Linked DNA regions of Rudanella lutea DSM 19387. The protein of the gene in region 1 interacts with the protein of each later gene in a pairwise test. Links are inferred from orthologs where the notes say so. Each region holds a gene or a part of one and is shown on either strand. Other genes may lie near its edges.

Region 1 (3,312 bases):
ACTCTTTCGTTTTTCATTCATGTCACTGAAACAACAGATCGACGCCGATATCAAGCAGGCCATGCTGGCCAAAGAAGCCGATAAACTGCGGGCTCTCCGCGCTATTAAATCCCTTATTCTGCTCGAAGAAACCAAAGAGGGCGCGGGCGACGGCCTGAAACCCGAAGACGAGCTGAAGCTGCTGACCAAAGCCGTGAAGCAGCGCAAAGACTCGGCGGATATTTTCCGGCAACAAGGCCGCGCGGATTTGCTCGCCACCGAAGAAGCCGAAATCGCGGTGATCGAAAAGTACCTGCCCAAGCAACTGACCGAAGACGAACTCCGGGCCAGGCTTCAGGACATTATCGGCCGCGTGGGTGCCTCGGCCCCCTCAGACATGGGTAAAGTAATGGGGGTAGCCACCAAAGAACTGGCCGGTATAGCCGAAGGAAAGGCGATTTCGGCTATGGTGAAGTCACTACTGCAATAAACAACGAACAGCTAACAACGAACAATAAACAACGAACAGCCCTTATGCACTGTTCGTTGTTTATTGTTCATTGCTATGAAGACCCTCGACATTCTGATTCTGATTCCACTGATTTGGGGTGCCTGGAACGGGTACCGCAAGGGGCTGCTGGTCGAGGTGGTGGCCGTAATTGCCTTTGTGGTGGCAATGGTGGTCGGGCTTAAGTTTCTGAGCTTCGGCATCGACCTGCTTGCCCCGTATATCAGCCGCGAGCTGGCCCGCAAATTTTTGCCGTGGCTCGGCTTCTCCATTATCTTCTTCCCGGTTGTCTTTATGGTCAACCGGATGGGCTACTCGCTGCGCCAATCGCTCCGGCAAACGTTGCTCGGCAGTTTCGATCGGTTTGCCGGAGCCGCTGTTGGCATCTTTACGTGGGTGTTTGGAATTAGTGTGATGCTCTGGTTGTTCAGCTATATGGGCGTGCAAATGCCCCCCCAACAAACCAAAGACACGTATTTATATCCCCTTATTCGGCCGGTAGCCCCCAAAGTGATGGACGTAGCCGCCGTGTGGGTTCCTAAAGGCCTCGAAGCGGGAAAAAAAATTAGTGAAAGAGTGAAAGAGTAAACGTTTGACTCAAGAACAGTCCCTTATTCGCTCTTTCACTCTCTCACTCTTTCTTCATGAAACAAGACATCCGCAAACTCACCCCTACGCAAATCAAAGACTGGTTTGTGCAAAACGGCGAGCAGGGCTTTCGGGCCAAACAGGTACACGAATGGCTCTGGAAAAAGTCGGCGCACTCGTTTGGGCAGATGAGCAACCTGTCGGTGCCTTTGCGCGAGAAGCTCGAAATGGCATTTGAAATCCGGCCTTTGTCAGTTGCTACCGAACAACGCAGTAACGACGGCACCATCAAATCATCGTTTCGGTTGTTCGACGGCAACCTGGTGGAAGGAGTGCTGATTCCGGCTTTGCGCAACGACGACACCCTTCAGGACCGTGAGCGCACCGACGCAACGGGCGGCCCGCGCATGACCGCCTGTGTGTCGAGTCAGGTCGGGTGCTCGCTCACGTGCAAGTTTTGCGCAACGGGTTACATGGACCGTAAACGAAACCTCGACGCAGCCGAGATTTACGATCAGGTGGTGGCCATTGACCGGCAGGCTAAGGCCAACTACGAGGCTCCGCTTACCAACATTGTGTACATGGGCATGGGCGAGCCTTTGCTGAACTACAAAAACGTGCTCGAATCCGTCGATCGGATAACCTCGCCCGATGGGCTGGGTATGTCGGCGAAGCGGATTACGGTATCGACGGCTGGTATTGCGAAGATGATCAAACAACTGGGCGACGATCAGGTGAAGTTTAACCTGGCCCTGTCGTTACACGCGGCCAACGACGTAAAGCGGAACCAGATTATGCCCATCAACGAGAGCAACTCGCTCAAGAACCTGGCCGAATCGCTCAATTACTTCTACCGCAAAACGGGTACGCGCGTCACGTTTGAATACATCGTTTTTTACAACTTCAACGATACCCTGCAAGACGCTAAAGAGTTGTGGGAGTTTACGAAGCGGGTGCCGGCCAAGATTAACATCATTGAGTACAACCCAATTGCGGAGGCCAATTTCACCAATACCGATCCACAAACGCTCGACAAGTTTGCCGGTTTTCTCGACGCAAAGGGCGTAACGGTCAATATTCGCCGGAGCCGGGGTAAAGATATTGATGCCGCCTGCGGGCAGCTGGCGGGGAAAGAGAAGTAAGCCGACTACTCCTTACTTCCCACCCAATCCGGCACGTCCTGTTCGATGGCCGCTCGTACTTTGGCCACAATATCATCGACTGAGTCGTTGGGGTCGATCTGAAGCGGGGGCTTAATCCGCACTGTCAACAGGGTGTTGCGCTTCTTAAACCGGAGCCCCTTTTTATCGAACGCCCGCCGAAACCCGTTGATCACGATAGGCACTACAATGGGCTGATTCTGCATAATCATGTGGGCCGTGCCCTTGCGTACAGGGGCATACGGGCTGGTGGTCCCCTGCGGGAAACTCACCACCCAGCCGTGGGCAAGTGCCTTACCGACCTTCTCACCCGCGGAGGTATCTACCTCCCGTTTAACATCGCGCCCATCGGCCCGCCACGACCGCTCTACCGTGATCGCTCCGCCCATGCTGAACAGACGGGCCAGAACCCCCTTTTTCATCGTTTCCGAAGCAGCCACGTAATAGTTACGGGCTCGTGGGCCAAACAGGTACATGGGCGGCAGCAGGGTATTTTTGAAGCCCCATTTCACCGAACAGAAGATGTGGAAGAAGGCAATAACGTCGGCAAAGTAGGTCTGGTGATTGGACAGGAATAGCACGTTATTAATCGGTAGGTTCTCGATATTTTCCGTCCCCTCAATCTCAATTCGGTTTACTACCGTGTACCGCGCGTAGGTAAACCAACCAATGGTTCCGATCAGGATTCGTTTCACCAACAGTGAATTACCAAACGGATCGCACTCAAACAGGCCCAGCACATCGAGCAGGGCAAGCGGCTTGGGTAAATAACTGAATTTGGTTGGCTTAACGTATTTCATCATCAATGGGCTGTCGCGTAAAGTGTAAATATACAAGCCCTGTACATTGTTTGTGAACGGGCTTGTATCGCACAAAGACAGAAAAAAAATTTCCTACCCGGTTAATCCTTTTCGCACGGCGCTCGTCAAAGAACCAGAAACAGCCAGAAACACCCGGCCAAACGAATTTTGCCTGACGGGGCTGGCACTAAAGAATCTGCTTCCCATGAAACGAATCGTACTCGCCTTTGCTGCGGCAATCGGCCTCTTCACCACCACTTCAACCTTTGCACAAGTA
Region 2 (3,287 bases), 280 kb from region 1 along the record:
GCCGCGAATAGCTCCCTGAAACGCGATCAGCTCGTGCTGTCGGTGCTGGCGTCGGGAATGGCTGTGCTGACCGAAGACGAAAAGCAGGCTGGCGTGGCGCTGGTCGACATTGGTGGCGGCACAACGGATATTGCTATTTATCACCGCAATGTGTTGCGGTATATTTCGATTTTACCGTGGGCCGGCAACAGCCTGACGAACGATATTGAACAAGGGTGCAAGGTATTGAGCAACCATGCCGAGCAGATCAAAGTACAGTTTGGGAATGCTAACCCGACCGATAGCCGCCTGAACGAGGTAGTTTCGGTGCCGGGGTTGGTCAATCGCAAACATAAGGATGTGCTGCTGCGGAATGTGTCGCTCATCATGGAAGATCGGCTGAAGGAGATTGCGGCATTGGTACAGGCCGAAATTCTGCGGTCAGGTTTTGAGCATAAACTGCTGGCGGGTATTGTTCTGACGGGAGGAACCGCATCGACGCCCAACATCGAGGCCATTTTTAAGCGGGTCACGGGGATGGATGTACGCGTGGGTTACCCCGAGTGGCTGGAGCACAACGGCCGGGCTGATCTGGTGAGCGATCCGGCATACGCAACGGCATTGGGCTTGGTTTGGGCTGGTTTCCGGCAGGTCGATGAGCGAGTAAGCTTTATCAGCGACCCCGCCCGGACCTCTGAAGCCCCCAAAGCCAGTACTCCACCAACGGCCAAACAACCGTACCGGCCTGCTGCAGAGCCCGAAGAGGCCCCCAAAGAAGGCTGGTTCGCCAAACTTAAACGGATCTTTTCAAGTGATGATTTCATTGAAAAGAAGGACACCTATTAACTTGTACCTCATACCAGAACGACTGACACCCTATGAACACGATGCTTGATCACGGATACGCTTACGAAATTCCGGACGAAAACGGCCCGATCATCAAGGTCATTGGTGTGGGTGGTGCGGGCGGCAATGCCGTTAAGCACATGTGGAAAATGGGCGTTAAAGACGTCAGTTTTGCCGTTTGCAATACTGACCGGCAGGCACTGATGGCCTCTCCTGTTCCGACTAAGCTTCAGTTGGGCGACGGACTGGGGGCTGGTACAGAGGCCGAAGCCGGTGAGAAAGCCGCCCGCGATGGAATCGACGAGATTCGTAACCTGCTGGCTGCACCAACCAAAATGGTCTTTATCACGGCCGGTATGGGCGGTGGTACGGGTACGGGGGCTGCACCGGTTGTGGCCGAAGTGGCGCGTGAACTGAAGCTGCTGACCGTGGCTGTTGTAACGGCACCGTATTGGTACGAAGGCACTGAAAAGAAAGAACAGGCCATGAAAGGCATCGAGCGGCTCAAAGAAAGCTGCGATACGGTGCTGGTGGTACTGAATGATAAACTGGCCGAGCTTTATGGCGATCTCGACTGGACCGAAGCCTATGGTCATGCCGATAACGTGCTGGCTAATGCGGTGAAAAGTATTGCCGAGATCATCACCACTCAGGGGGATATCAACGCCGACTTTGCCGACGTGAAGAAGGTGTTGAGCAATGCCGGTCAGTCGGTGATGGGGTCGGCCGAAGCAGACGGTGAAAACCGGGCGCTGTCGGCCATTGAAGCTGCCCTCAATTCGCCTTTGTTGAACGATCGTGACATTCGCGGGGCCAAAAAAGTCCTGCTGACGATTGCCTCAAGCAAAGAACACGCCATGAAAATGAACGAGATGACCATCATCTCGAAGTACGTGGCCGAGAAAATCCAGGCCGAGGCCAAAATGGTGAAAGTTGGTGCCATTGTGGACAAGACTCTGGGCTCTAAGTTGCGGGTCACGATTATTGCCGCTGGCTTTGAGCCAATCAATGACATTGGGCAGATTTTGACGCCCAATGGCATAACCCCCAGCGAGAACGTAGACGACAAAAAGACAGATGCCCGAGACGAAAAGACGACAGTAGCAACCCGCGACGAGGAGCCTGTGGCAGAGGCCCCAATTGAACTGGGGGGCGCTGAGTCGGAGAAACTGGTATTGGCCGCCATTGAAGAGGAAGCGAACGAAAAGGCGCTCCCCGGCGTGTTTGAAGACCAGATTCCAACTCGCTCGGTGAACGTGGGTGCTGATGTGATTGTGGTGCCCGGCCGGGGCGACCGGATGCCGCAGACGCACAAAATCACGCCTGAGGTGTTGATTGAAGTGCACAACGCTGGCGACAATGAGCATATCCAGCGGATGATCGACGATTTTTATAATAACCGGATTCCCGAGCGTGATCTCGAAACACCGGCTTACCTGCGTCATAAAATTGCCTTGTACGACATGCAGCTGATCCCGGAAGGGGAGCTGGTGCGGTACCGGTTGGGCGACTAAGACGACTAACATACCTCCTGAGCCCGCTCGAATAACTTCGAGCGGGCTTTTTCGTGTAGATGGGTCATTCATTCGGGGTGGGGCTGCGTCTATCACGACCTTTAGACAAGTTATCCAAAGCAGAACCTACGTAAATGAATGCCGCCGAGGTAAAGAGACAACTCATGGCCCTGCAACAGCCTGAACGAGCGTCGTTTGTGGCCCGGTATTTCCAGACTGGGCCGGGCCAATACGCCGAGGGCGACCAGTTTCTGGGGTTATCCATGCCGCAACAACATGCTATAGCACGCCAATTCCGTCAGTTGCCTATGGAGCAAACGGAACAACTGGTGCGCGATAGCTACCATGAATGCCGGATGGTTGGGTTGCTGATATGGGTTCAACAAAGCCGAAAAGGTGGCCCCGTGGCTCAAACCGAAATTCTGGAACGGTATCTGGCGAGCGTGGCATGGGTAAACAACTGGGATCTGGTCGATTCGAGCTGTCCGGCTATTGTGGGAGAGGCCTTGCTGAACGAAGACCGATCGTTATTATACACCCTGGCCGACACCGGGCATCTCTGGAGCCAACGGATAGCGATGGTTTCCACGCTGGCGTTTATCCGAAAAGGGCAACTCACCGACACCTTCGCCCTGGCCGAACGAATGGCCAGCCACCGCCATGATCTGATCCATAAAGCAATCGGCTGGATGCTGCGCGAAGCTGGTAAACGGAACCCCGAAGCCCTCGAAGAGTTTCTGCACGATCATATCCGGCAATTGCCCCGCACCAGTCTGCGGTATGCCATTGAGCGGTTCGAGCCGGGGAAGCGGCAGTATTATCTGATGCTTTGAGACATAGCTACCAGGCTGCGTGGGGTGGCTTGGGTAGTCTCTACAATCACTCTTTCGGCGATTCGCTCTTTCGCTCTTAAGAAAAGCGTATCTTTGTCGCCCCGGAACGATTCAA

The links.
Region 2: the proteins of rlmN (region 1) and ftsZ interact in binary tests that used the Escherichia coli proteins (3 or more experiments, as listed by UniProt). The link is inferred for Rudanella lutea DSM 19387 from one-to-one orthologs.

Annotation. Positions count from the first base shown.
Region 1 is NZ_KB913013.1:3,657,688-3,660,999, reverse strand. The notes cover bases 189-3,174. They hold rlmN (dual-specificity RNA methyltransferase RlmN), read left to right. Parts: upstream 189-1,131; coding sequence 1,132-2,217; downstream 2,218-3,174. Other genes in these bases: RUDLU_RS0115115 (lysophospholipid acyltransferase family protein), read right to left, coding at 2,223-3,035; RUDLU_RS0115125 (CvpA family protein), read left to right, coding at 545-1,075; RUDLU_RS0115130 (GatB/YqeY domain-containing protein), read left to right, coding at 189-469. In the rest of the region: more of RUDLU_RS0115130, read left to right, coding at 20-188; RUDLU_RS0115110 (porin family protein), read left to right, coding at 3,241-3,312.
Region 2 is NZ_KB913013.1:3,374,221-3,377,507, forward strand. What follows is about bases 138-3,098. They hold ftsZ (cell division protein FtsZ), read left to right. Parts: upstream 138-857; coding sequence 858-2,339; downstream 2,340-3,098. Other genes in these bases: ftsA (cell division protein FtsA), read left to right, coding at 138-825; RUDLU_RS0113865 (DNA alkylation repair protein), read left to right, coding at 2,474-3,098. In the rest of the region: more of ftsA, read left to right, coding at 1-137; more of RUDLU_RS0113865, read left to right, coding at 3,099-3,172. UniProt on the Escherichia coli protein: Essential cell division protein that forms a contractile ring structure (Z ring) at the future cell division site. The regulation of the ring assembly controls the timing and the location of cell division.